DNA from 3 places in the Rhizobium sp. B21/90 genome. Region 3 is predicted to be linked to each of the others. Evidence: riboswitches for the same ligand, from Rfam matches in the RefSeq annotation. Region 3 holds a riboswitch; each other region holds the start of a gene.

Region 1 (9,620 bases), on a different replicon from region 3:
CTCCAAGTCGTATAATGCCGCTGCGGACCTTCCTCAACCGGCAGATCAGGCGCAGCAGGCTGGATTTCCCCGATCCGTTCGGCCCAAGCAGACCGAGAACCTTGCCTTGCTCGATCGCCAGGCTGATGCCGTTAACGATGAGCGTGTTACCGGCTGCATAGGTGACGTCGTCGACGGATATGCTCATGGGGTCCTCCGGACACGATAGAGGATGACGGCAAAAGCGGGCGCTCCAAAGAGAGCCGTGACGACGCCGATCGGCAGGATCTGCTGGGGGATGATGATGCGCGAAGCAATATCGGCTCCGACCATGAAGATCGCGCCGCCAAGGGCGGTCGCCGGCAGCAGGCGGCCGTGCGACGGCCCGACCAGGAAGCGCGCGGCGTGCGGAATGACAAGCCCGACGAAGCCGATCGAGCCGACCATGCTGACGACGCTCGCCGTCATGACGGCGGTCGTGCCAAGGAGTACGATCTGTACGCGGCGCACCGGGATGCCGAGGGAGGTCGCCGCGTCGGCGCCAAAGACGAAGGCGTCGAGCGCCCTGACATGGCAGAGGCAGACGATGAAGCCCGCCAAGGTCACGGGGGCGGAGAGATAGACGTCTGGCCAGCGCACGCCGCTCATCGAACCGAGCAGCCAGAACAGCACGCCGCGCGCCTGCTCTGCATTGGCAGACGTCGTGACGATGTAGGAGGTCAGGGCATTGAACAGCTGCGATCCGGCAACGCCGCAGAGAATGATCCGCTCGCCCGACCCGCCTGCCCCTGAGGCCAGAATGCCCACCAGCGTAAAGGCGACGACGGCCCCGATGAATGCTCCGCCGGACAGCCCGAGAACGTTTGCGCCGAGCCCGAGGATCGTGATGCAAACTGCCCCTGTCGAGGCGCCTGCCGAAATGCCAAGCACATAGGGTTCGGCCAGCGGGTTGCGCAGCAGGGCCTGGAGCACGGCGCCGCAGAGCGCCAGCGAGGCTCCGGCACTGGCTGCAACCAGTGCCCGGCTGAGACGGTAATCCCAGACGATGCCTTGGTGAATACGGTCGATTGCAAAGCCCGTGCCGAAGATGCGGTTCGACACAGCCTCTGCCGTCGTCTGCAGCGGGATGGAGATTTCCCCGATGGAAACGGCAAGGCTGATCGAAAATCCGAGGACGACGATGGCGGCAACGGCGAGCGCTGCAAGCGCCCACCATCTACGCCGTGTTACGACTGCGCTGTTGCTCACCGGGCCAGACCGAAGGACCTGATGCCATTTGCAAGAACCTCGATGCCGTCGATCGTCCGGATCGTCGGGTTCATGGACTGCGCATCCATCATCACAAATCGTTTGTTCCTGACGGCGTCCATTTCGCTGGTGACGGGATCGTTCTGCAGGAAGTCCAGCTTCACCTTGGGATCGTCTGCCGCATAGCGGCGGCGATCCATGGTGGCGATGACGATGACGGCCGGGTTCGCCTGGGATATTGTTTCCCAGCCGACAAGCGGCCATTCCTCCTCGGTGGTCACGACGTTGCGCGCATCGAGGGCCTTCATCATATAAGCGGGGGCACCGTTCTTGCCGGCTATGAAGGCATCGCCCCTGACCTCTTTGCTCGAGAACCAGAAGACGATCGGCAGGTGCTTGGCGGCCGCACCCTCCACGGATGCCACAGCGGTGGCCTCGCGTTTCCTAAGGTCGGCGATCAGGGCATCGCCGCGGTCCTTGATATCGAAGACTTCGGAGAGCTGGGCGATCTCCTGATAGACTAGATCCATGCTGAACATCTGCTTGCGGACCCCGTCTCCGCCGTCGGAATTGACTTTGGCGACACAATCAGCCGGCGAGATATAGGTATTTATTCCGAGGTCGGAGAATTGCTCCCGCTTACCGACGGAACCCTGCGGTCCGACATGCCACTCGAATTCCGCAGCCACCAAGTCTGGTTGGCGTCCGACGACGGATTCGAAGCTCGGATCGTTGTCGGCCAGCCTTTTGATCTTGCTGTTGGCCTGTGCATATTGAGGAAGCACGGGACCCACCCAGACCGCCGTGCCGACGATCTTGTCGGCAAGGCCGAGAGACAGGAGAACTTCCGTCATCCCCTGGCCGATGGACACTATCTTCGAAGGCGCCCTGGCAAAGGTCACCTGTTGACCGCAATTGGTTATGGACAGCGGATAGACCGTTGCCGCGAATGCGGGGGCGGCCATGCCGAGAAGCCCGCAGGCAAGCGTAATGCTGGACAGAAACTGACGCATGAAAAATATCTCGATTTTATGGGAAAGCGAGTGCCCTGGTGCTGCAGGTATGCGGCAGCGAGGCAAGCTGCGGTTGCCACGTCAGCTGTCGGAAGCCCAATCGAGCCGGAGATGCGCCAGGCTATGGCGAAAATTCAAATGAGACATATCTGTTCCTTTCCGGGCATCCCCGCCCGGGTTCATGGGATAGCGCTTGACGGCAGGTCTCCTGACTTGCGGATATGCGCCGATCATCTGTCTTCCCGCGAAACCTTCGCAGTGACATGGCCCTGAGGCCCTGGGATGAGCAGCAATCCGCTTACAGTTGCGGGGGCAGTCACGGTCTTGGTCCCATTCGGGTGGCCCTCACCGTGTTCCCTATTAATCCCCTTGGAGTCATCCTAAGGGAACCGTCGATGGCATCTATGACAGGCCTGCAACGGCGGTCAAGGTGGGCGGGTCTCGCAAAATCTCGCACAGGTCGGAAATCCATCATTGCTTTATATTATGTTATAACGTTACATTACTAGTAAAATGCAGGCAGTCAAGTGTCTTGTCGCGTTAGCCAACAAACAGACTGCTGACGCAAACCTGTTGCAAACGACGTGCAGGGTCTGGAATGTACGTACCGGAAAGGTGCCCGACGAAAGGCATTCCGGGAATCGCAGGCAGGAGTAGCGCATGAGCAAAATTATTATATTCACCGACCTGCACATGGTCCTGGAGGGAGAGACGATCATCGGCCTCGATCCCTATCAGCGCCTTTCAAGAGGGATAGATCATGTCAACCTGCATCACCGCGATGCTGAGTTTGCGGTGATGACGGGTGACCTCTCGCACCGCGGCAGTCGCCAATCCTATGCGAGACTGCGCGAACTGCTCGACACGCTCGAAATTCCCGTCCACCTGCTGGTCGGAAACCACGACAACCGCGAAAACTTCATTGCCGCCTATCCCGAAAGCCCGCGTGACGAGCACGGTTTTATCCAGCAGCGGATCGAGACCGAAAACGGTGTCATGCTTTTGCTCGATACGCTTTGCGGACCGCCCTACGTCTCGCCGGACGTTCATGCCGGGGTGCTGTGCGACAATCGGCTTGCCTGGTTGAAGCAGAACCTCACTCGTGCCGGCGACCGGCCCGTCTACATCTTCATGCATCACCCACCGCTCGACACCGGGTTTCCCGGGATGGACAAGATCAAGCTCCGGAACGGCGAGGAGTTTTACGATATCCTTGCCGAATACGGCAATGTCCGCCACATCTTCGCCGGCCATGTTCACCGTACGATTGGCGGCTCCCATCGCGGTATACCTTTCTCGGTATTCAAGAGCCCGGTCCATCAGCAGCCGATGGTATTCGATACGGAAGATACTTCCCTCTCCGTCGATGAACCGGGCGCCTACGGCATCGTTTTCCTGAAACCGCAGGGATGCCTCGTTCATGTCGAGGATTACGAACTGTCCAACCATTCGATATCGGGCAGCGACGCACTCGGTAACTGAGACATATGCCCTGACGTCGGACTATGCCGCGTCGCCGCCTCGTCTTTAGGCCGCTTCCATGGCACCGACGCTGACCGGCAGGTCAGCGTTGGTGTTTTCACGTGCGCATCCTCCGGTTGCCGCGCGCGCCTCGGCAAGACCGGTGGAAAGATCGGAAAATTTGTAGGCAATAGTTGACATCGGGAGTCAACAAACAATACAGGAGTTAACCAGTCAACTTATTGATCATGGTCGTTGGTCGGTATTCCGTAGACTTTTCAGGTATTTGATAGATTGATTGCAGGGGGCTGCCGTGATGTTTCGCGAGGCTAGGACGACTGTATCGCCGGTGGGCACATCCTTTACGACGACCGTCGGACGTCTGATGATCGCGTTTCTGTCGAGTTCGACGCTGCTTGCCGCAACCCCGGTTTTCGCTCAGTCAGGCGACGCGGAAGCAACCACGCTCGCCAAGATCACCATTGCGGGCCAAGGCGACCGAGCTGGCACCATTGACAAGACGATTGTCGCAAAGAGTTCCCGCTCCAGCAGCAAGACCGACACCCCGCTTCTCGACGCGCCGGCCTCGGTTTCCGTCGTCACCGCCAAGGAAATGAAGGAGCGCGGTGTCACCAACCTCGACCAGGCGCTGGCCTACACGCCCGGCGTCTCCACCGATATCTACGGCTCCGACGACCGCTACGACCACTTTTTGATCCGCGGTTTCTACCAGACGACCGACGGCTCTTTCCGTGACGGGCTGCCGATGCGTGTCGGCGGCTCCTTTACCGCCAGCCGCCTCGAGCCCTATGGCATGGAACGGATCGATGTGCTGAAGGGGTCCAACTCCACGCTGTTCGGCCTTTCCGGCCCCGGCGGTATCGTCAATGCGCTCACCAAGGTGCCGCAGGACAAAGACTTCGGCGAGATCTATACAACGGTTGGGAACGGACATGTCGAAACCGGCACCGACTTCGGCGGAGCGCTCGACAAGGATGGCATCTGGACCTACCGCATGACTGGCAAATGGCAGAATGCCAATGCCGGCATCGACCATACCAACGACGATCGCGTCTATGTCGCGCCGGCGCTGACCTGGTCGCCGGATGCCGACACCTCCGTCACCATCCTGACGGATTACAACAAGCGCGACGGCAACCCTGGCCATGCCATTCCCTACAAGTCTGGGATCGATTCCGAGACCTATCTCGGTGAGCCCGATTTCGACAGGGTCGACACCATCGAGCGCAATGTCGGCTATCAGCTGCGCCACGATTTCGGCAACGGTTTCGAGTTCCGGCAGAATGCCCGCTACACCAATCTCGACATGACCTATCAGCAGATCTATCTCGGAGCTGCCGATCCTGCTTCGAGCCGCGCTGCATTGGCAATTTATGGCCATAGCAAGCGGTTCCAGATCGACAACCAGCTCCAATATGACGGCAGCTACGGCCCATTCGAAAGCCGCACACTGCTGGGCGCCGATTATGGCCGCGACAGCAATAGCGAACGTCGCCTCGACGGGACGGCCGGTGGCGTGCTCGATGACAGCAAACCCGTCTATTGCGGCACACGCTGCATCTCGTTCGGCGCACCGGTGGACACCAGGACAAGGCTGACAACGGCGGGCACATTCCTCCAGGAACAGCTGACGATCGACGACCGCTGGATCCTGACGCTGGGTGGCCGATACGATCACGCCGACACGATGTCGGAGAGCTCAGGCATCCGCGACGACGCGGTCGATACGAATTTCTCCAAGCGCGCCGGGCTTACCTTCAAGGCGACCTCCGAGCTCTCGGTCTACGCCAATTACTCGGAATCCTTCCAGCCACTGGCAGCCAGCCGCTCGACCTTCCTCGGCACGCCCAAGCCTCAGGAGGGCACACAGTACGAAATCGGTGCAAAATATCGGCCCGAGGGTATGGATGCGCTGTTTACCCTGGCACTGTTCGACCTGACCCAGAAAAACGTGGCGCAGTGGGCGTCGGACTATTCCTACCAGTACCAGGTGGGCAAGGTGAACGTGAAGGGCATCGAGTTCGAGAGCAAGGTCGCGCTCACCGACCGGCTGAACCTGACTGCCGGTTATTCGTACTGGGACGCGCGGATCAAGGACGACGCGACCACCGGGCTGATTGGCAATCGGCCGGAACTCGTTCCCAACCACATGGCAACGCTCTGGGCCGACTATACCATTCCCGGCAAAGGCGCGATCGGTGACATCAACGTCGGGATGGGCGCCCGCTTTGTCGGCAATACTTTCGGCGACAATGCCAACACGCTGCCGCTTGCCTCAAGAACGGTCTTCGACGCGGCTTTCAATTACAAGTTCAAGAACGGCGTTGCCCTCGCCGTCAACGCCACCAACATCTTCGACAAGGAATATGTGGCCAGCATCGACGACTACAGTCTGGCCGCCTACTACGGCGACCGCCGCGCGGTGCGGGCGACCCTGCGCTACACCTGGTAGCGCCTGCGCGACGATCTCTCGGCGCAACCACAAAACACAGGAATGGATGTCATGGCTCTCGTTACCCGTCGTCGCGACCTGCTGTGCGGGCTGGCAACCGCTCTCTTGGCGCCGGAGCTGATGCACACACCCGCCATCGCTGCCGACGGGCCGCTGCAATTCGATCATGCCTTCGGCGTGACCGTCCTGCCGAAGCCCGCTACCCGTGTCGTATCGCTGGGCTACCTCACCCAAGATCCCCTGCTCGCGCTCGATGTCATCCCGCTTGCGATACGCGACTGGTTCGGCGACCAGCCGTTTGCCGTCTGGCCATGGGCGCAGCCTTTTCTGAAGGACGCCCGCCCCGTTGTCATCAAGGGCAATGTCGGGTTGGAACTCGTCGCTACCTTGCAGCCGGATCTGATCGTCGGCATCGGGTCAGGCATATCGGAAGCAGAGTACGCCGGGCTTTCCCGCATTGCGCCCGTGCTGATGCAGCCGAAGGCGTTTCCGGCCTATGGCATGCCTTGGGATGAGATGACACGGCTGATCGGTCGCGCCGTCGGCAAGGATCGCCTAGCCGACGAACTGGTCGCCAAGACCCGCCAGGACTTTGCGGCAGCGCGCCTGCGACATCCGGATTGGGGCGGACGCACGGCTGTCGCCGCCTATCACTATGGCAGCGAGACCGGATTTTTCGCATCCTCGGACACGCGCGGCCATTTCCTGACCGAGCTCGGATTTGCCCCCACAGCCGCCAGCCGCCTGCTCGATGGGTCCAAAAGCTTCTATCAAAAACTTTCACCGGAAGACCTGTCCGCTCTCGAAGCGGATATCGTCCTTTGGGTATCGTCCTCCGAAACCGCTACCGATCTCGCCGCCCTGCCGATGCGCCGTGTCCTGAAGGCCCATGCCGAGGGTCGCGAAGTCTTTGCGGGCGGTACGGTCGCAGCCGCGCTGTCTTTCGGCAGCGTCCTGTCGTTGCCCTTCGTGCTGTCTGCACTCGAGGCCGATATTGCAGCAGCACTCGATGGCGACCCCAGGACATCGGTAGCCTCGGCGGTCCGTGCCGGACTTGCCCCGTGATGCCGTCTGCCACAGTCCCCTCGCAGCCCACAGCGGGAAAGCACCATACAGCACGGCAACGGCTGGCAGTTGCCGTTGCGGGCTTTCTGCTGCTGGTGGTCCTGTGCCTGGTCAGCCTGGCCGTCGGCGCGCGTTCTGTTTCTCTCTCCACCGTCTTCGATGCGTTGACGGCCTATGACGCTCGCCTGCCAGATCACATTGCGGTCCGCGACTATCGCTTGCCGCGCACGTTGCTGGGGCTTTTATGCGGAGCGGGTTTCGGTGTGTCCGGTGCCATCATCCAGGCGATCACGCGCAATGCGCTCGCCGATCCCGGTCTACTCGGCGTCAATGCCGGCGCTGCCTTTTTCGTGACGATTGCTGCCGGCGTATTCGGCCTGCAGGCGGTGAGCAATTATCTCTGGTTTGCCTTTCTCGGCGCCATCGTTGTCACTGTGATCGTCTATGTGCTCGGCTCGCTCAGTCGCGCCGGAGCGACCCCGGTCCGGCTGCTGCTTGCAGGCGTCGCGATCAATGCGTTGCTTGGCGGCCTCGGATCAGCCATCGTACTGCTCGATCCGGTCGGCTTCGACAGCATGCGTCTCTGGTCGATCGGCGCTCTCGGCGGCCGCGACATGGCGGTGGTGTCTGCGGTGGCGCCGTTCCTTATCGTCGGGCTTGGCATCGCGGGCCTCATCGCACCGGCGATGAATTCGATAGCGCTCGGCAATGACACCGCCCGGGCGCTGGGCACCCATGTTGTCCGCAGCCGCATCCTGGCGGCTGTGTCCTTGACCCTTCTTGCCGGTGGTGGCACGGCGGCGGTCGGACCGATCGGCTTCATCGGCCTGATGACGCCGCATGTCGTGCGCTGGCTGTTCGGCCCCGATCAGCGGCTGATTTTCGCCGGCACGATGATCTTTGCCCCGATCCTGCTGCTGTCGGCCGACATTATCGGGCGTCTTCTCCTCCCGGGTGAACTGGAAGCCGGCATCGTCACCGCCTTCATCGGCGCGCCCGTCCTGATCCTCCTGGTGCAGCGGCAGAAAGTGAGCGGGCTGTGACGCGGGCGGCGGATCCAGGCGTCATCGTTCTGCGCTCGCCCCGTGGGCGGCTTTCGCTGCGGTTGCGCAGCCGGAGTGTTATCGCCTGCGCCTTCATGCTGGCTGTCTGCCTCATGCTCGTGCTGCTGTCGCTGGTTTCCGGCGACTATGCGGTTTCAATGTCGGGTGTCGCGCGGACCCTTTCGGGGCGGGGCGACCAGATGCAGGAGATGATCGTTCTCGAATGGCGCCTGCCCCGCGCCCTGCTTGCGCTGCTGATCGGCGCCGCGCTCGGCATCAGCGGTGCTATTTTCCAGTCGCTGACGCGTAATCCGCTCGGTTCGCCGGATATCATCGGCTTTTCTGCCGGCGCCCACACCGGCTCACTGGTGGCGATGCTGCTGTTGTCAGAGGGCTATTTAGGGACAGCCACGGGCGCACTGATCGGCGGTCTGGCAACGGCGATCGCAGTCTACATGCTGACCTACCGAGGGGGTATCGACGGATTTCGGCTGATCGTCGTCGGTGTCGCGGTCGCCGCCATGCTGTCTGCCGCCAATGTCTGGATGATCCGCAAGGCGGACCTGCAGGTCGCGATGTCGGCTGCCATGTGGGCGGCGGGCTCGCTGAACGGCCTCGGCCTTGATCGCCTGCTGGCGGTATCGGTGGCGCTGGCAGTGCTCGTGCCGATCTCCCTTGCCCTGGCAAGGCCCCTCCGTCAGCTCGAACTCGGCGACGAGGCGGCGCTTTCGTCTGGTGTGTCGCCGGATCGCGTCCGGCTGGCGCTGGCCGTCATCGGCGTGGCCCTGATCGCGGTGGCAACGGCTGCGGCAGGCCCCATCGCATTCATCGCGCTGGCAGCGCCGCAGCTTGCGCGGCGCGTGACCCGGTCGGCCGGGGTGGCGCTGGTACCATCGGCGCTGATGGGCGGGGTATTGCTCGTCGCCTCGGATTGGGCAGCCCAGCACGCGCTCGGCCTCCAGCTGCCGGTCGGCGTAATGACGTTTAATATCGGCGGCCTGTATTTCATATGGGTGCTAGTCAGCGAGGGACGCAAATGACGACGGCCAGACTGCGCGCGGAAGCAGTGACTTTGCGCTACCGGGAGTTGACGGTCGCCCGCGAGCTCTCGGTGACCATTCCGGATAACGCATTTACCGTTATCGTCGGCCCGAATGCCTGTGGCAAGTCGACATTGCTGCGGGCCTTGTCGCGCCTGCTTCGGCCGACGCAGGGGGAGATCATCCTCGACGGTGCCAGCATTGGAAGTCTGCCGGCCAGGGACGTGGCGCGCCGGCTCGGGCTTTTGCCGCAGAGTTCTATCGCACCCGACGGCATTACCGTCGAAGACCTCGTGTC
Region 2 (9,620 bases), 150 kb from region 3:
GAACAATCCGAGCCTTCGCGAAACCGATTTCTTCACCAGCCACGAAGCATTGCTGCTCGGCTATGAGGAAGCGATGACCCGCGTCGATTCGACCTCGGGCGACTGGTACGCGACCTCGGGCCACATGCTGTGGATCGGCGACCGCACGCGCCAGCTCGACCACGCCCATGTCGAGTATTTCCGTGGCATCAAGAACCCGATCGGACTGAAATGCGGCCCGTCGCTGACGGCCGACAACCTGCTGGAACTGATAGACGTGCTCAACCCCGCCAACGAGGCCGGGCGCCTGACGCTGATCTGCCGCTTCGGCCACGACAAGGTCGCCGACAACCTGCCGAAGCTGGTGCGCGCCGTCGAGCGCGAGGGCCGCAAGGTCGTGTGGTCGTGCGATCCGATGCATGGCAACACGATAACGCTCAACAACTACAAGACACGGCCGTTCGAGCGCATCCTGTCGGAAGTCGAGAGCTTCTTCCAGATCCACCGCGCCGAAGGCACGCATCCGGGCGGCATCCACATCGAGATGACCGGCAAGGACGTCACCGAATGCACTGGCGGCGCCCGCGCCGTCACCGCCGACGACCTGCAGGATCGCTACCACACCCATTGCGATCCACGCCTCAACGCCGACCAGGCGCTGGAGCTCGCCTTCCTGCTGGCCGAGCGCATGAAGGGCGGTCGCGACGAAAAGCGACTTGTCGCCAACGGCTGAGCAGTCTCTACATCACATTGAAAACGGGCCGGTCGAAAGATCGGCCCGTTTTTTTGGGGACGTCGTCTATTGGACGAGTACGGGCTGCTGGCAGCGGACGTCTGTTACCGTGACGTCGGCCTGGCCGACCTTGACGCCGGCCAGAAGCAGCACGTTGCTGAGCAGATCGTTGAGCGGCGTGCTGACGCTCGAAAGCGTCATGGCCAGAGCTTGCTGAAAGACGGCCTTGGTGACGAGGGTGAGGCCCAGGATATTGATCGAATAGTTGGTGTTGGCGAGCAGGGACGAGATCGCGGAGGTCAGTGTGTCCGTGGTGGAGGCAGTCTTTGTCACCCCGGCAGCTATGTCGGCTGGCGTGAAGGTGAGCGTCGTCTTTGTCATATTTGTAATGGCGACGTGGGCGCTGGCCGTGGCGGTGATCAGGCCCAGCACGTTGACCAAGGTTGCAGCTGTCACGTCCGGGCCGGTCGCGAAATTGGAAAACTGCGTGGTGTCGACGTTGCCGATGTAGAGATCGGCGACGCCAGGTATGGTACTGACGGAGACATTGGCGTTCTGCGCGCCGTTGCCGAGGCAGGTGATGGCCGAAAGCTTTCCCGTCGCATTGGCCAGATGCACGTAAAGCGGCAGCTGCACTTTGGTGCCAGCCAGCGCCGCCAGTGCGTCGATCGCTATGGATAGCTTGATACGGGTCTGGGAGGTGCGCACCACCGTGCCGACGGCGCCAACGGCCAGGGATGGTGTGCTTTGCGGCGGTTCGCCGATGGCCATCGTCATCTGCACCGTGGTGAGGCCTGGTATGGTGCCGCCGAGATTGACGGAAACCTGCTTGCTGCCATTGGCGGCGAGGGCGGCGGCCGTGACCAGATCCCTGACGTTGGCAGCGAGGCTGATTTGCGAGCCGCTGCCGGTGGGTCTTTGGGCGACAGGCCCGAGCGACAATATATCGGCGAGCTTGAGCCGGAGCTGGGCACTGTTTGCCGCCGTCTGTACGGATTGAATGGCTTTCCGGGTGGCCGAGTTGAGACCGGCCTGACCACCGATTGCATTGAGCACGTCGCCGAACTTGACGTCCGCCGCCAGTGTGTCGGCATAGCTGCCGGCGGTGAGGTTGAGATTGGTCGCCAGCTTGTCGGCGACCGAGAGGGCGTTCACCTTGGTGGACAGCAGCGCGTTGTAATCCATGGCGCTGAGGGAAAGACTGGTTCCGAGCAAGCCACCCAGGACGGCATTCAGAAGTCCGTTGTTGACGCTTGCCAGCCCCGAGCCGATCGAAAACGCCGCAATCTTCTCCGTCGATGCAGTGCCGACGGCCTGAAGGGTCGGCGGGGTTGCGAAACTCGCGGCAAAAATCAGTCCACCGGTCTGCTCGATTTTCACCTTGACGGCGTCGTATGGCGTGGCGCCCGGCACGAAGCGGCTGCCGAGGGCAATCGTCGGATCAGCGACGTAGGTGCCGAGCGTTATCGTTGCGATACCGTCGAACTTTGCCGCACTCACGGCGTCTCCAAGAGGTGACGTTCCGGTGTTCGAGACATAGCCGCTTGCCGTCTGGACAGCCATGTTCAGGTTGTTGGTGCTGAAGTAGTTGAGAATATTGGCCTGGGCATTGTTGACGTCGGATGCCGCGACAATTGCGGACAGGTCGGCCGTCTGCTGCAGGCGGCGCTGCTGCAGCGTCAGCATGCCATAATCGAGACCCAGGCTCATGCAGTACAGAATGAGAGGTGCGGTGATGGCAGCCAGGATTGCGACGTTGCCTTGCTCGCTCAGGGTCCAGCGCCGCAGGATGGTTCCGATCGGCATCAGATGCCTCCCATGCGGATCGTTGCGGTGCGTACAATCGTCTTGCTTGGCATGGCGAAGCTGTAGAGGTTCCAGATCGGCAGGTCCTGAGCGTCGTAGGACAACTTGACCGTGAACTGGTTGGCGTTGGCCGGATCCGGCTGCACCGTGACTGTGAATTTAGCCGGGTTCAGAATGGCATCGTTAAGGGTGGAGGTGGTTATGTAGGTGTTGACCAGTTGCTCCCGCTCTGCCGCGGTGACGCCGGCGATGGCTGTCCGGGCTGCATTGGCCGCGATCTGCTGAACGGAATGGGCGGCGCTGAGATAGATGCCGTAGGCGATCAGCGTCATCAGCACGAGAATGAACACAGGAAAGATGATCGCAAATTCGAGGGCTGCGGTACCACGTTCGCAATGGCGAAATTTGGTCTTGATCATCGTCTCCGTCTCCCCTTCGGTCGCCGCAACCTTCCCATTCCTGCTGGTTTAATTTGAATTGCGATATCCTAATATTAGGTTACCTATACAATTTTTGGGCGGGTTTATTTTTGAACCACACGCACGCATGAATGGCGCGTTTCAGAATAGGTTGTCCCAAAATCGCACCTTGGCCGACGGACCCGGCTGTTTGGTGCGGCCATGGCAACGACGGGGGGAAAAGGTGGCTTAATGCCCTGTTAACCGTCTTTCGACGAGGGCATGCCGGGAGCATTCAGCAAAGGGTCTGCTATCAGCGTGGCTGATGCTGCAGTCATGAAATCTGAAGTTGACAGCTGCATGCCGCACCATCAGGATGATACCTAACGACAAGGATCGAGAAGGCGCTATGAAGGACGACCATACCGGATCTTGCCTTTGCGGCGCGGTGAAAATACGGACGACAGGTCCGCTCAGGGATGTGGTCGGGTGTCACTGCTCGCAATGCCGCAAGCAGACCGGCCTCTACTTCGCCGCCACCAACGCGGCGACCGACCACCTTACGGTCGAGGGCGGTGAGAATGTCAGCTGGTATCGCTCCAGTCCCGCTGCCAGCCGCGGGTTCTGCAAGACCTGCGGTTCCGCGCTGTTCTGGGTCGCCGACGATGCCGACCAGATCTCGATCATGGCCGGCCTGTTCGATGATCCGAATGACCTGAAGATGGGTCATCACATCTACTGCGCCGACAAGGCAGGCTTCTACGGCCTCCACGACGGTCTGCCCCAGTTCCCGAAATCCGACTAGCCATCGTCCGCAAGGGGCAGTCCCGCAGACGCTAGGCCTTTGCCTCCAGCAGCCTCGTAATGCGGCCCACTTCCTCCCTGAGGGCCGACAGTTCGGTCAACACCTGCAGGTCGATCTTCTCGTGCAGCGACAGGACTTCCAGTTCGGCCTTGAGGTTGACTTCGTAGTCCTTGGCAGCCTCGAAGCGGTCGCGTTCGGTCTGGCGGTTCTGCGACATCATGATGATCGGCGCCTGGATGGCTGCGATCATCGAGAGGATCAGGTTGAGGAAGATGAACGGGTAGGGATCGAAGGCGCGTGACGAGAGCAGGATGGTGTTGAGCACCGTCCAGGCGACCAGGAACAACAGGAAGGAGACGATGAACGCCCATGATCCGCCGACGCGGGCAATCCCGTCTGCGAGCCGCTCTCCGACGGAGGCATTTGCGGAAAAGGCGGCGTTGACATCCGTCGAGATGATCTTGCGTTCGCGGGCTCGCTTCAGCACCCGCTTCTCGATGACGCCGAGATCGTCCGACGATTTATCGAAGTGGGTGTGAAAGAAGTTCGGGAGATTGGGCATGCGTGGCTCCGATGCTGGTTAGCGGCAGTATTCGGTTGCCACGATGAATTGCAACGGCAAAACATGGGAATGGCGATGCCTCACGCAATCGCGTCCGGTCGAGCCAGTTGATGTCCGTTGGGCGAGCCGTTAAAACCTCCGCGGTCGCTGTTTGGTTCGGGCGCCGGCTTCGAGGATGGGTGAGACATGCGCAGTTCGGTCGAGATCTTCAACATTGCAACAGGTCAGAGGCGGGTCGTCTGGCAGACCGATCGTCTCGTAGAGGCGCCGAACTTCGCGCCGGACGGACGCTACCTGCTCGTCAACGATGACGGGCTTCTCTACCGCCTGTCGCTCGACGGGCTCGCCACTGTCGAGCGCGTCGATACAGGCTTTGCCAACCGTTGCAACAACGACCATGGCATCTCGCCCGACGGTACGCTGATCGCGCTCTGCGACAAGGTCCAGTACGGCAAGTCCTGCATCTATCTCGTACCGGCGGAAGGCGGCGTTCCCAGGCAGGTGACGGCAAACCTGCCGTCCTACTGGCACGGCTGGTCGCCCGACGGAAAGCATGTCAGCTACTGCGGCATTCGCGGCGATCTCTTCGACATCTACACGATCTCGGTCGAGGGCGGTGCGGAGACGCGGCTGACCCATGGCGAGGGCCGCAACGACGGGCCGGACTGGTCGGCCGATGGCGCGTGGATCTATTTCAACTCCAGCCGGACGGGCCGTATGCAGATCTGGCGGATCCGGCCTGACGGTCGCGACCTGCAGCAGGTGACCGACGACGAGTTCGGCAACTGGTTTCCCCATCCATCGCCGAAGGGCGACAAGGTCGTGCTGCTCTCCTACGACGGCGACGTCTTCGATCATCCGCGCGATCTCGACGTCCGCCTGCGCCTGATGGACATGGATGGCGGCAACATCACGACGTTGTTCGAGCTGTTCGGGGGCCAGGGGACAATCAACGTACCGAGTTGGTCACCCGATGGCGAGGAGTTCGCCTTTGTCCGGTACGAACCGGAGCGCTGAGCAGGCCTGCGATCCGCTTGCCATCGCTAGCCGGATCGCGCATATCTCCTTCATCAGGTGCCCGCCCAGGCGGGAGAATCGGGAAGCCGGTGTAAATCCGGCGCGTGCCCAACGCTGTAAGGCGGATGGCGATGCAGGGGGAACGGTCAGTTCTCCGATATGCCACTGGTTTCGACCGGGAAGGCAGCATCGCCAGATGAAGCCGAGCCAGAAGACCGGCCTGATAAGATAGACTGATCCCGCGAGGACGGCGGGCGGTTGGCATTGTTGGGGATATAAACGATGCGACCTGACTGCAGGGACGATCTCGTCCGCGCACAAGCCTTTTCCGTCGCCGAGCGCGACGCCATCTACCATGCGATCGAAACGCGCAGGGACGTGCGGGACCAGTTCCTGCCGCAGCCGCTGCCGGACGACCTGATCGCAAGGCTGCTGGGCGCTGCCCATCACGCGCCTTCGGTTGGCTTCATGCAGCCCTGGAATTTCATTCTCGTGCGCGACGCCGGTATCCGCGAGAAGGCTTTCGAAGCCTTCGAGCGCGCCAATGGTGAGGCAGCGCTGCAGTTCGAGGGTGCCCGCCGCGAGAGTTACCGGTCGCTGAAGCTCGAGGGGATCCGCAAGGCGCCGCTCAGCATCTGCATCACCTGCGATCCGGATCGTGCCGGGCCCGTCGTGCTCGGCCGCACCCACAATCCGCGCATGGATGCCTATTCGACAGTCTGCGCCGTGCAGAATCTCTGGCTTGCGGCGCGCGCCGAGGGTGTGGGCGTCGGCTGGGTCAGCATTTTTCACGACGCCGATATCCGGGCGCTGCTCGGCATACCGGAGCGGATCGAGATGATCGCCTGGCTCTGCCTGGGGTTCGTAGACGAGCTCTATGGCGAACCGGAACTCGCCGTCAAAGGCTGGCGGCAGCGATTGCCGCTGGAGGATCTGGTGTTCGAGAATGGCTGGGGCCGGCCGCAGGGCTGAGGCCTATTGCTGGGGCTGCTCGCCGGGTACGGCCGGACGGGTGAGGTCTAGTTTGCGCTGGTCGGGCTGCAGGAATGCCGGGCCGACCTGGCGGACATTGCCGGCTGACGGATCGTACGGCCGTTCCACCGGCGGCGCATCGCCCTTTGCGGGTGCGGTCGGCACGGCCGGCGGCGACTCTTTTGGAATGATCGTCGTGATCGAGCCTTGCTGCGTGCCTGCGGCTGGCGGCTTTGTCAGTGCGTTCTGCCTTCGCATTTCCTCGTAATAGGCCGGCAGATTGCAGGTGCAGCTGGTCTTTTCGTTCGGCGGCCGTTTGCGGAAGGCGAAGGCGTAGGGCATGGCGCTGTAGGGGGTGCCCGACGAGGCGGAGACCATCGCCGATGTTTCCTGATCGGGCAGGCGGTGGAAGAACAACTCGGTCTTTACGCCCGGGCACATCCTCGCGCAGGTTTCGCCATCCCGCTGGAAATCGCCGGGCGATGCATTCTGGGTCATCGGAAAGAAACCGCCATCGCAAGTGCGCACACAGACCGTGCGGACATTGCCGCCGCCATAGGATTGACCGAAGGCGTAGCTCTGGATCGGCGATTGCGGTGCCGGTTCGTTGCCGGATGGACCGCCGCTGCTGTCCAGCGTCGTTGCCCCTGGGGTTGCGGGGTAGCTGGGCTCGATGCCTGCCTGCGGGGCCGGGCGGTTGGTGATGATGGTATCGCCGCTATCCTGATCTTCGCAGCCGTTGGCGCGCAGCGCTGCGGAAAGCTGGTTGCGCGTGGGTCCTTCCGAAACGTCTCCGCGCTGGATCTGGTCGCGCTTGGCAACGAGATACTGCAGGTTCTCCTGCATGCGCTGCAGGGTATCCTCGATCCGCGCGCAGGTGCCGTCGTCGTCACCGTTTATGATCACCATGCTGCCGGACGAGCACTCGTTGTCCTCAAGGTCGTTCTCGACTTGGCGCAACTCGGATATCTGCTGGGCGATGGCGGTGCGGTATTGCCGGAGCTGGCGGTTGGTGCCGACGGTTTCGCTGAGATTGGCCATCTGGCCGCGCAGGTCGTCGCAGATTGCGTTCGTCTGGGCAGCCAGTGGCGCTGCCATCGCCAAGGATGCGGCAAGCGCCCAAAATGAATGTTTCCAGCCCACTGTCACGCCTTTGGCCTGCTCCGTTCGGATGGTGTCCGCCTCAGCCGGGGCGAAGTTGCAGTTCATCCATTATCACGCGCAAGATATATGGCGCCCACAGACTTGCGCCAGCCCTGCGCTCGGCAGCAGGTGGTCGACCGCCGGGATGATGCCCGGCGGTCCCGTCAGTATCAGCCGGGCTGCGATGCCTCGACCACGGCCACGGCTGCCATGTTGACGACGCCACGGGAGGTGACCGAGGGCGACAGGATATGGGCCGGCAGGGCCGTTCCGAGCAGGATTGGGCCGACATGCAGCCCGTCGATCATCTCCTTGACAACGCCAAGCGTGATGTTGGCCGCATCGAGGTTCGGGAACACCAGCAGGTTGGCCTCGTCGGTCAGCGTGCTATCCGGCATGACGCGGCGGCGCAGATGCTCGGAAATCGCGCTGTCGCCGTGCATTTCGCCATCGACCTCTAGATCGGGGGCTGCAAGCCGGATGAGCCTGAGGGCATTGCGCATCTTCGTGGCGCTCTCCGATTCGCGCGAGCCGAAGTTCGAATGCGAGACAAGGGCGGCGCGTGGCGTGATCCCGAAGCGGCGGATTTCCTCCGCTGCCAGCACTGTCGATTCGGCAATCTCTTCGGCCGTCGGATTAAAGTTGACGTAGGTGTCCGTGTAGAACGTGTTGCCGCGTTGCGAGATCAGCAGGCTCATGGCCGAGAAGTCGCGGACATTGGCGCGCTTGCCGATAATCTGGCGGACAACGCGCAGGTGCCGCTCGTAGCGGCCTTCGAGGCCGCAGATCAGTGCATCGGCGTCGCCACGCTTCAGCGCCAGTGCGCCGATGACGGTGGTGTTGGTGCGGACGATTGTGCGGGCTGCCTCCGGGATGACGCCGCTGCGGCCGACAAGCGAGAAATAGAGGTCGGCGTAATCGCGGAAGCGCGGATCGTCTTCCGGGTTGATGACTTCGAAATCGGTGTGCGGGCGGATTTTCAGGCCGTAGCGCTTCAGGCGTGTCTCGATGACGCTGGGGCGGCCGATGAGGATCGGCACGGCCGTGTTTTCCTCGAGCAGCACCTGGGCGGCGCGCAGCACGCGTTCGTCTTCGCCTTCGGAAAACACGACGCGCTTCGGCTGAGCGAGCTTGGCAGCTGCAAAGATCGGCTTCATGACGAAGCCGGAGCGGAAGACGAAGCGGTTGAGCGTATCGAGATAGGCGTCGAAATCAGTGATCGGGCGAAGCGCCACGCCGCTCTCTTCCGCAGCCTTGGCGACGGCCGGAGCGATGCGCAGGATCAGGCGCGGGTCGAAGGGCGAGGGGATCAGGTATTCCGGGCCGAAGATCGGCGTTTCGCCGGTATAGGCGCGGGCGGCAACATCCGAGGGGGCTTCGCGGGCAAGGGCTGCGATGGCGCGCACCGCCGCCATCTTCATTTCCTCGTTGATCGTCGTCGCGCCGCAATCCAGCGCGCCGCGGAAGATGTAGGGGAAGCAGAGGACGTTGTTGACCTGGTTCGGGAAATCCGAGCGCCCGGTGCAGATCATCGCGTCAGGCCGGGCGGCGCGGGCGAGTTCCGGCATGATTTCGGGGTTGGGATTGGCGAGCGCCATGATCAGCGGCTTTTCGGCCATCTGCACCAGCAGTTCCGGCTTCAGCACGCCAGCGGCCGACAGGCCGAGGAACACATCGGCGCCGCCGATCGATTCGGCCAGCGTCCGCTTGTCGCTCGGCTGGGCATAGACGGATTTCCACTCGTCCATCAGCACGTTGCGGTCGGTGTAGACCAGGCCCTCGATATCGTGGACCCAGATGTTTTCGCGCTTGGCGCCGAGGATGACGAGAAGGTTGAGACAGGCGAGGGCGGCAGCGCCTGCACCGGATGCGACGATCTTGACGTTCTCTATCGTCTTGCCGGCCAGTTCCAGGCCGTTCAGGATGGCGGCGGCGACGATGATCGCAGTGCCGTGCTGGTCGTCGTGGAAGACCGGGATCTTCATCATCTCGCGCAGGCGGCGCTCGACGTCGAAGCACTCGGGCGCCTTGATGTCCTCGAGATTGATGCCGCCGAAGGTCGGCTCCAGTGCCGAGATCGTCGAGACCATCTCGTCGACGGTCGGTGCCTCGATCTCGATATCGAAGACGTCGATGCCGGCGAACTTCTTGAACAGTACGGCCTTGCCTTCCATCACCGGCTTTGAGGCCAGCGGACCGATATTG
Region 3 (9,620 bases):
CTCTGGGAAATCTGCACCAATCGATGTGTCGCGCCACTGTTCGACTTCGGCCAGACTGTCCGAAAGCTTTTTCGATACGGCATCGACGCCGAAAGCGCCGAGCACCAGGTGGCGCGGCGGGTGTTCCAGTTCCGTCACCATCATCATCGCCTTTGCAGCCCGAACGGGATCGCCCTTCTGCTTGCCGCTGATGGCTGACGTCGAGGCCATCCGTGCGCCGACGGTCTCTTCGTAGTCGGCGATGCCGGAGACCGTCTGCTGCAACGATCTGCCGGCCCAATCGGTGCGGAATGGGCCGGGCTCGATGCAGGTGACCTTGATGCCGAGCGGCCGGCCTTCGACGGCAAGCGCGTCCGACATGCCCTCGACAGCGTGCTTGCTGGCTGCATAGTAGCCGGAGCCGGGAAAGCCGACGAGACCGGCGACCGAGGTGATGTTGATGATGTGGCCCCGGCGGCGCTTGCGCATGCCCGGCAATACGGCCCGGGTCATGGCGAAGAGGCCGAAGACGTTGGCATCGAACTGGGCGCGGATGGCGTCGTCGTCGCCCTCTTCGATCGAGGCCTGGTAGCCGTAGCCGGCATTGTTGACCAGCACGTCGATCTGGCCGAAGCGTTCTTCGGCGGCCTTGACGGCGGCGGTGATCTGGTCCTTGTCGGTGACGTCGAGGTCCAGCGCCAGGGCGCTGTCTTCGTGACCCGTGACGAGATCGGCGACGCGCTCCTTGCCACGGGCGGTGACGACGGCGCGCCAGCCGCGTTCGAGTACCAATGTCGCGAGTTCGCGGCCGAAGCCGGTCGAGCAGCCGGTGATGAACCAGACGGGCGTGGAGGAGTTTGCCATGTTTGCTTTCGGTGCTTGGGCCGGCAGCGCTACTTGGCACGGTACCGGACGTTATGATGCAACTGAGTTAGAGCGTGGTGCGTACGCGTCAATACTGAAATTGATTGCGGGCTCAGAGTTCGCCTGACTCCTCTCGCCGGCGCCGGTCGAGCTCTTCCGAATAGCGCCGCAGGGTATGGCTTTCCGACAGCTGGCCGATGACCTTTCGCTCGATCAGATTGTTGACCACAGCCAGCGCTTCGCTTTCGGTCTTGTCGAAGATCGCGGCCGCCTGCTTTGCATTCATCTGCGGCTGCAGGAAGTCGTTCTTGTAGCGGATGAAATCGCCAAGGCCGCGATCGCCATCGTCCTGGTCGACGGGGCTGGCGTATATTTCCGGCACCAGCACCATGCCGGCATATTTCTCCGCATCGTCCAGCAGCACGACCCGCTGGGTCGAGCCGATCGGGAAATCATGGCGGAAGTCGGCGATGCTGATGTTGACGTTGGCGCTGCGCACGTCGGGGCGCATCATCCGGGCGACGGTCAGGTTGCGGATCCAGCCGACATCGTGGGCGCTGCGGATGCTCTCGCCCCGAAGGTGGAAGCGCCAGGTGGCAAAGGAGTAACCGAAGGTGGTGCGCACCACGAGCGACGAGGTGATGACGGCGGCAAGCACCAGCGCGGTGATCGGAAAGTCGCCCGTTATTTCCAGCGCCAGGAAGGTCATCGTCAGCGGGCCGCCGATGACTGCTACGGCCAGCGAACTCATGCCGACCACGGCATAGATGACCGGCGTCAGCGTCGCGTGATCGAAGTAGGGCGCGGAGTAGGCGAAGATCTTGCCGAGCAGGGCGCCCATGAACAGCGAGGCGAAAAACAGGCCGCCACGGAAGCCGGAGCCGATCGAAACCGCCGAGGCCAGCGACTTCAGCAGCAGGATGCCGATCAAGGCCGGGATGGCGATATCGCGGCCGAGATTGAGATGCAGCGCACCGTGGCCGGCCGACAGCACCTGCGGCGAGATCAGCGCGAGCATGCCGACGACGATGCCACCGAGTGCCGGGCGGACATACTGGGGGATGGCGCTCTTGCGGGCCAGCTCCTCGATGAAGGAGACGCCCTGCATGAGCAGGATGCCGCAACCGGCGCAGACGGCGCCGAGAAGCAGGGCCGGAATGTAGTCGGCCGGCACGACGCTGCCGAAATCTCCGATGTCGATCATCACGTCGCTGCCGGCGAGCAGGCGTGCGACCAGCGTTGCGACGAGGGCGGAAACGACGACCGGGGTCAGGGTGACGATGGTGTAGCTGCCGATGATCAGCTCGAAGGCATAGAAGGCGCCTGTGAGGGGGGCGCTGAAGGCTGCGGCGATGGCTCCGGCCGCACCGCAGCCGACAAGGGTGCGAAGGTCGCCGCGGCGCAGCTGCAGTTTCAGTCCGAGTTTCGAGGCGATCCCGGCGGCGATCTGCGTATAGCCGGCCTCCAGCCCGACGGATGCGCCGAAACCGTTGGATATGAGGTTCTGGATGGAGACTAGAATGCTATCGGTCAGCGACAGCCGGCCGCCGTGAAGCGCGTTGGCCTCGATCGGGTCGATCATCGGCTTTTTGCGGGTCTTGGAGAGAATGAACAGCATCAGCCCCAGCAGCACGCCGCCGGCAATCGGCGCCAGCAGCAACAACAGCTTGTTGTCGATCACCGCGCTGCTCAGCCTGCCGTCATCGCCGATACCGTAGATCAGCATGTGCATCTGGCGAGAGATCAGGCTCATGGCCGTCACCGCCAGCCCGGACGTCACGCCGACCAAGGCGCCGGCTATGACGAGGCCGACTTCGCTCTGTCGCAGGATCGCGCGCATCCGCCCGGCTTCGAAAAGCGACCGGAGGGTGCGAAAGCGGGGCGCATGGAATCGTTGAAGCATGGCGTTACGCATGAAAGAGAGGCGGTTGTTTAAAGCAGGACGTCTTTACACTGGCAATTGCGACAAAAAGACCGCCGCCGGGAATGATTTCAGCGCCGTTTCAACACATATATGGCAGAAACCGAATTCGTCGATCAGTTGACTTGCATAAGGCGAAGGCCTAATCCTGAACGCATAACGGAAGGTTCCCGCGCCGTGAAAACGGTATGGGATCAAAAGGGAATGTGACCGGGCGGACCCATACAGGGCGCTCCTATCGCAGCCGACCCCGCGACTGTAGAACGGTCAGGGTCTTTCGTCCGGTGTTCCGGGACGACGGGTGATGTTCTGCAATGGTGCAGGCGGGCCTGAAGTCGAAGGCATCGGAAAAGCCACTGGCGTGGCATCATGATTTACCGGGGTGGGACGCCTCTTCATCTACGAATCGTCCGCCTTTTCATGATGACCTGCCGGGAAGGCGAGAGAGACCCGTGATCTCCGGCCGGAACGATATCCGTCGTTTCGGCCGGAGATTGCAACCGTGAGCCAGGAGACCTGCCATCCGTGCCGGGCGAAAAGCCCACCCTTTGGGACGTCGTCCCGCTGCCAGCACGGAGGTTGTCATGGCTGAACGTTTGCTTTTGCGCGTCATTGCGGCGCGCTTGCCTGATCCGAACTGTTGCACGCTTGCAGCTTCGCGCAGAACCGCGTGAGGATCGGAACAACCTGATGTCATCCCCAACATTCGGAACGGCCCTCGTGCTCGGCGGCGCGCGCTCCGGCAAGTCGTCTTTTGCCGAGGCGCTCGTTACAGGCTCCGGCCTCGACCGCCATTACGTCGCCACCGGCCGAGCCTGGGATGCCGAGATGGCGGAGCGCATCCGCCAACACCGCGTCGATCGCGGCGAGGGCTGGACGACGCATGAGGAGCCGCTCGATCTTGTCGGCACACTCGGTGCCATCGACGCGCCCGGCCGCGCTGTTCTTGTCGATTGCCTGACGCTGTGGGTCACCAACCTGATGATGGAGGAGCGCGACATGGCTGCCGCCTTCGCCTCACTCTGCAAATTCCTGCCGGGCGCAAGGGCGCGCCTGGTGTTCGTCTCCAACGAGGTCGGCCTCGGCATCGTGCCGGAAAACCGCATGGCGCGGGATTTTCGCGACCATGCCGGACGTCTCCACCAAATGATCGCGGCTGAGGCCACCGACGTCTATTTCGTCGCCGCCGGACTGCCGCTGAAAATGAAAGGCTGATTCATTGCAACAGAAAATTCCCGCCACCGTCATCACCGGCTTCCTCGGGGCCGGCAAGACGACGATGATCCGCAACCTGCTGCAGAATGCCGGCGGCAAGCGCATCGCCCTCATCATCAACGAGTTCGGCGATCTCGGCGTGGACGGCGACGTGTTGAAGGATTGCGGTGCCGAGAACTGCTCTGCCGACGATATCATCGAGCTCACCAACGGCTGTATCTGCTGCACGGTCGCCGATGACTTCATTCCGACGATGACTCAGTTGCTTGCCCGCAACCCGCGGCCCGACCACATCGTCATCGAGACATCCGGCCTGGCGCTGCCTCAGCCGCTGGTGGCGGCCTTCAACTGGCCCGACATCCGCACTCACGTGACGGTCGATGGCGTGATCACCGTTGTCGACAGCGTTGCCGTCGCTGCCGGCCGGTTTGCCGACGACCACGACGCCGTCAATGCGGCGCGGGCGGAAGATGCCTCGCTCGACCATGACAACCCGATCGAGGAACTGTTCGAGGACCAGCTGACCTGCGCCGACCTCATCGTGCTCAACAAGACAGACCTGCTGGACGCCGCCGGCATTGCGGCCGTGCGTGCCGAGGTCCAGTCGCGCACCGAGCGCAAGCCCCCGATGATCGAGGCTCGCAACGGCGAGGTTTCGGCAGCCGTGCTGCTCGGGCTCGGGATCGGCACGGAGGCCGATGTCGGCAACCGCCTGTCCCACCACGAGATCGAGCATGCCGACGGCACGCCGCACGACCATGACGAGTTCGACAGTTTCGTTGTCGACCTCGGGCCTATCGCCGAGCCGGTCACGTTTATCGAGCGGCTGAAGACAGTCATCGGCCATCACGACGTGCTGCGTCTCAAGGGGTTCGTCGATGTGCCGGGCAAGCCTATGCGGCTGCAACTGCAAGCCGTCGGCAGCCGTGTCGACCATTATTTCGACCGAGCCTGGACGCCGGGCGAAGTCCGCGCGACGCGTCTGGTGGTGATCGGGCTGCACGATATGGACCAGGCGGCGGTACGCAGTGCGATCGAGGTGCTTGTTTGATGGTCTTTGCCGTGGCTTACCCCGCTCTGTCACTGCGTGACATCTCCCCCCTCGTGGGGGAGATGTCCGACAGGACAGAGGGGGGCGCCGCCCCGTGCTAGAACCCGCCCATCGGGGAGGTGCTACATGCATCTTCTCCTAGCCCAGAAGGGCTCGATATCCGATGGCGACGAGGCGATCGACCTCGGTCAATCGCCGGGCGATATCCTGTTTCTGTCGGCAGCCGATACCGAGCTTGCCGCTATCGCTGCGGCTTATGCCCACAATGACGGCACCCATTCGCTGCGTCTGGCAAGCCTGCTCAGCATGAAACATCCGATGTCGGTCGATACCTATGTCGAGCGGACGGCGCGGCATGCGAAGATGATCATCGTCCGGGCGCTCGGTGGCGCCAGCTATTTTCAATATGCCCTGGAAGCGCTGCATTCAGTGGCGACACGGCAGGGGGTTAAGATCGCGGTCATACCGGGCGATTCCAAGCCGGATCCGGGCGTCATGCCGTTTTCCAACATCGCGCTCGACGATCTCAATGCGTTGTGGGCCTACCTGATCGAGGGCGGCGACGATAACGCGCGGGCGTTTCTGGCCTATGCGTCGGCGATGCTGTCCGGAGCCGAAAAACCGCAGCCGGCGAGCCCGCTTGCCAAGGCCGGCATCTGGTGGCCGGGGCAGGGTGTTGTCGATGTTGAGGAATGGCTGGCGGCCTCTGAGGTTACGACGTTACCCCCCTCTGTCGGCCGGGCCGACATCTCCCCCACAAGGGGGGAGAATAACCGGGGGCAACGGCCTATTGTCGCAATCAGCTTTTACAGGGCTCTCGTTCAGAGCGGGGAGACCCGGCCTGTCGAGGCGATGATATCGGCACTGGTCGAGGCCGGTGTGCGGCCGCTGCCGGTGTTCGCCTATAGTCTCAAGGACCCGGCATCCAAGTCCATCATCGCGGACATTTTTGGCGCCGCGTTGCCGGATGCGGTCATCAACACCACGGGCTTTGCGATCTCCGCCCCCGGCGCAGACCGGAAGCCGACGGTGCTGGAGGCGAGCGACGCCGTCGTGCTGCAGGCGATCTTCTCCGCGTCTTCCAAGGAGGCCTGGACTGCCTCGGCGCAGGGTCTTTCGGCGCGCGATCTAGGCATGAACGTGGCGCTGCCCGAAGTCGACGGCCGCGTGCTGTCGCGCGCCGTATCGTTCAAGGCCGCAGCCCGCTACGACGAGCGGGTGGAGGCTAATATCGTCGGCAGCGAGCCATCGATCGATCGCATGCGCTATACCGCAGCGCTCGCCGCCAACTGGGCGCGGCTGCGTCGGACGCCGGCGGCCTCTCGGCGTGTGGCGCTGGTCATGGCCAACTATCCGAACCGCGACGGCAGGCTTGGCAACGGCGTCGGGCTGGACACGCCGGCCGGCACGGTGGAAGTCATGCGGGCGATGGCGGCGAACGGTTATCCGGTGGCCGATATCCCGGCAGATGGCGATGCGCTGATCACCCATCTGATGCAGGGGCCGACCAACTCCGGCCGCGACGGGAAGGTCATCCGCGAAACGCTTTCGATGAGTCGTTACAAGACCTTCTTTGCGTCTCTTCCCGTTCAGATTCAGGATGAAGTGTCGGCGCGCTGGGGTGGGCCTGAGGGCGACACCTATGTCGTCGATGGCGCATTCGCCCTGTCTTTTGCCCGCTTCGGCGAAATGCTGGTCGGCATCCAGCCGGCGCGCGGCTACAACATCGATCCGAAGGAGAGCTATCACTCGCCGGATCTCGTACCGCCGCATGGCTATCTCGCCTTCTATGCATTCCTGCGCCTGGAATTCGGTGCCCATGCCGTCATCCACATGGGCAAGCACGGCAACCTCGAATGGCTGCCGGGCAAGGCACTGGCGCTGTCGGAGACCTGCTATCCCGAGGCCATCCTCGGGCCGATGCCGCATCTCTATCCGTTCATCGTCAACGATCCCGGCGAGGGCACGCAGGCCAAGCGCCGCACCAGTGCCGTGATCATCGACCACCTGACGCCGCCGCTGACGCGCGCCGAAAGCTACGGTCCGCTGAAGGACCTCGAAGCGCTTGTAGACGAGTATTACGAAGCCTCCGGCGTCGACCCGCGCCGCATCCTGCTGCTGCGCAAGCAGATCCTCGATCTCGTCACTGATATCGGGCTCGATCAGGATGCGGGCATTGCCAAGGGCGAGAGCGAGGACAGCGCGCTGCAGAAGCTCGATGCCTATCTCTGCGACCTGAAGGAAATGCAGATCCGCGACGGGCTGCACGTCTTCGGCGTGTCGCCGCAGGGGCGGCTGCTGACAGACCTGACGGTGGCGCTGGCCCGCGTGCCGCGCGGTTTGGGCGAGGGCGGCGACCAGAGCCTGCAGCGGGCGATTGCTGCCGATGCTGGGCTTGCGGCGGTTGTGTCTGCCGCTCTACCCCCCTCTGTCAGCTCTGCTGACATCTCCCCCACAGGGGGGGAGATTGGTATGCCGCGCCATGGTCACAAAAATGCACCTGCGGAGCTTGGTGCAAAAGCGGACTTCAGTGTGGAGATTGCCGCCGCCCCATCGATCTCCCCCCTTGTGGGGGAGATGTCCGACAGGACAGAGGGGGGTAAACCTCCGCAACCCAAAACCTTCGACCCGCTCGACTGCGGGATGGCCGATGCCTGGGCAGGCCAGCGCCCGAAAATCCTCGTCGATGTATCCGGCGACCCATGGCGCACCAACGGCGATACCGTGGAGCGCATCGAATTGCTGGCCGCGCGGTTGGTCGATGGCACCAGCCTCTGCCCGCCGGATTGGTCGCAGACGCAGGCCGTGCTTGCCGAAATTGAGTCCCGCCTGAAACCCTCGATCCAGGCCTGTGGACCGGCCGAGATCGACGGGCTGCTGGCCGGTCTCGACGGCCGCTTCGTGCCTCCGGGCCCGTCGGGCGCGCCGACGCGCGGCCGGCCGGACGTGCTGCCGACGGGCCGCAACTTCTATTCCGTCGACAGCCGCGCGGTGCCGACGCCGGCGGCCTACCAGCTTGGCAAGGCCTCGGCCGAACTGCTGGTACGGCGCTATGTCCAGGATCATGGCGAATGGCCGGTCTCGATCGGCCTGACGGCCTGGGGCACGTCGAATATGCGCACCGGTGGCGACGACATTGCCCAGGCGATGGCGCTGATTGGTGTCAAGCCCCTGTGGGACATGGCGTCTCGGCGGGTCACCGGCTACGAGATCATACCGCCGGCCATGCTTGGTCGTCCTAGGGTGGATGTGACGCTGCGGATTTCCGGCTTCTTCAGGGATGCCTTTCCCGAGCAGATCGCGCTGTTCGACAAGGCCGTCCGGGCTGTGGGCGCGCTGGATGAAGACCCTGAGGACAATGCGATCGCAGCCCGCATGCAGGGAGAAACCGCGCGCCTGATGGCCGAGGGGCTGGATGCGGTTGCAGCAGCAAAACGGGCCGGCTATCGTGTCTTCGGCTCCAAGCCGGGCGCCTACGGTGCTGGCCTGCAGGCGCTGATCGACGAAAAGGGCTGGGAGAAGCGCGCCGATCTCGCCGAGGCCTATCTAGTCTGGGGCAGCTACGCCTATGGCGCCGGTGAAGATGGCAAAGCCGAGCGCGGTGTGTTCGAGGAGCGGCTGGCATCGATTCAGGCCGTCGTGCAGAACCAGGACAACCGCGAGCACGACCTGCTCGACAGCGACGATTACTACCAGTTCGAGGGCGGCATGGCGGCGGCGGCCGAGCAACTGGGCGGTGCCCGGCCGCCTATCTATCACAACGACCATTCGCGGCCCGAAAAGCCGGTGATCCGCTCGCTTGAGGAAGAGATCGGCCGGGTGGTGCGCGGCCGCGTCGTCAATCCGAAATGGATTTCCGGCGTCATGCGCCACGGCTACAAGGGTGCCGCCGAGATCGCTGCGACCGTTGATTTTCTGTTCGCCTTTTCGGCAACGACAGGCGCCGTCCGCGATCACCACTTCGAGGCGGTCTACCAGGCCTTCGTAGCAGACGCCCGCGTTGCCGATTTCATGACGGAGAAGAACCCCGCTGCCTTCGCTGAAATGAAGGAGCGGCTGCTGGAGGCGATCGATCGCCAGCTGTGGACACCGCGCAGCAACTCGGCGCGGTTCGCTCTGATGCAAACAGGCGAAGAGGCGCTGGCATGATAGTCGTTGTAGAGAGTATGACCAGTTTTCTGCACACGCCGAAAACAATTAGCGAGCCGCAAATCGGTTTCCATTTCCGGCCGGGCGGCCCGCTGGCACAGAAGCCCGAGATTTCAGGACGACAGCCATGAGCGAAGACACAACCGACGGCGTGACCGCGCCGGAGCAAAGGCCCGACGATAGCCGCCACGCCGAGAAGATGGCGAAGAAGAAGGCGGCGCGTGATAAGATCATGGCGACGAAGAGCGGCGACAAGGGGCTGATCATCGTCCACACCGGGAAGGGCAAGGGCAAGTCTTCGGCCGCTTTCGGGATGATCTTTCGGCATATTGCCCACGGCAAGCGCTCCGCCGTCGTGCAGTTCATCAAGGGCGCGATGTGGACGGGCGAGCGCGATCTGATCGAGAAGCATTTCTCGGATATATGCGCCTTCCACACCAT

Evidence for each region. Region 3 has a riboswitch for cobalamin ahead of cobU (bifunctional adenosylcobinamide kinase/adenosylcobinamide-phosphate guanylyltransferase). Riboswitches for the same ligand answer to the same signal wherever they lie in the genome.
Region 1: another riboswitch for cobalamin. It lies ahead of J5278_RS23500 (ABC transporter substrate-binding protein); the one in region 3 lies ahead of cobU (bifunctional adenosylcobinamide kinase/adenosylcobinamide-phosphate guanylyltransferase).
Region 2: another riboswitch for cobalamin. It lies ahead of bluB (5,6-dimethylbenzimidazole synthase); the one in region 3 lies ahead of cobU (bifunctional adenosylcobinamide kinase/adenosylcobinamide-phosphate guanylyltransferase).

What each region holds. Positions count from the first base shown of each region.
Region 1 covers NZ_CP072163.1:1,171,072-1,180,691, reverse strand. Annotated here, with positions in the region: gene J5278_RS23510 (ABC transporter ATP-binding protein) at 1-187, opposite strand, end outside; gene J5278_RS23505 (iron ABC transporter permease) at 184-1,227, opposite strand; gene J5278_RS23500 (ABC transporter substrate-binding protein) at 1,224-2,240, opposite strand; cobalamin riboswitch at 2,421-2,649, opposite strand; gene J5278_RS23495 (phosphodiesterase) at 2,901-3,722, shown strand; gene J5278_RS31200 (hypothetical protein) at 3,768-3,902, opposite strand; gene J5278_RS23490 (TonB-dependent siderophore receptor) at 4,018-6,174, shown strand; gene J5278_RS23485 (ABC transporter substrate-binding protein) at 6,226-7,239, shown strand; gene J5278_RS23480 (iron chelate uptake ABC transporter family permease subunit) at 7,239-8,282, shown strand; gene J5278_RS23475 (iron chelate uptake ABC transporter family permease subunit) at 8,279-9,322, shown strand; gene J5278_RS23470 (ABC transporter ATP-binding protein) at 9,319-9,620, shown strand, end outside.
Region 2 covers NZ_CP072162.1:2,037,968-2,047,587, forward strand. Annotated here, with positions in the region: gene J5278_RS09680 (class II 3-deoxy-7-phosphoheptulonate synthase) at 1-712, shown strand, start outside; gene J5278_RS09685 (pilus assembly protein TadG-related protein) at 779-2,518, opposite strand; gene J5278_RS09690 (TadE/TadG family type IV pilus assembly protein) at 2,518-2,937, opposite strand; gene J5278_RS09695 (GFA family protein) at 3,326-3,721, shown strand; gene J5278_RS09700 (DUF1003 domain-containing protein) at 3,753-4,283, opposite strand; gene J5278_RS09705 (PD40 domain-containing protein) at 4,470-5,300, shown strand; cobalamin riboswitch at 5,339-5,539, shown strand; gene bluB (5,6-dimethylbenzimidazole synthase) at 5,583-6,272, shown strand; gene J5278_RS09715 (DUF2865 domain-containing protein) at 6,276-7,481, opposite strand; gene J5278_RS09720 (NADP-dependent malic enzyme) at 7,586-9,620, opposite strand, start outside.
Region 3 covers NZ_CP072162.1:1,886,906-1,896,525, forward strand. Annotated here, with positions in the region: gene J5278_RS08940 (oxidoreductase) at 1-843, opposite strand, end outside; gene J5278_RS08945 (chloride channel protein) at 956-2,746, opposite strand; cobalamin riboswitch at 2,912-3,303, shown strand; gene cobU (bifunctional adenosylcobinamide kinase/adenosylcobinamide-phosphate guanylyltransferase) at 3,455-3,979, shown strand; gene cobW (cobalamin biosynthesis protein CobW) at 4,044-5,030, shown strand; gene cobN (cobaltochelatase subunit CobN) at 5,157-9,179, shown strand; gene cobO (cob(I)yrinic acid a,c-diamide adenosyltransferase) at 9,307-9,620, shown strand, end outside.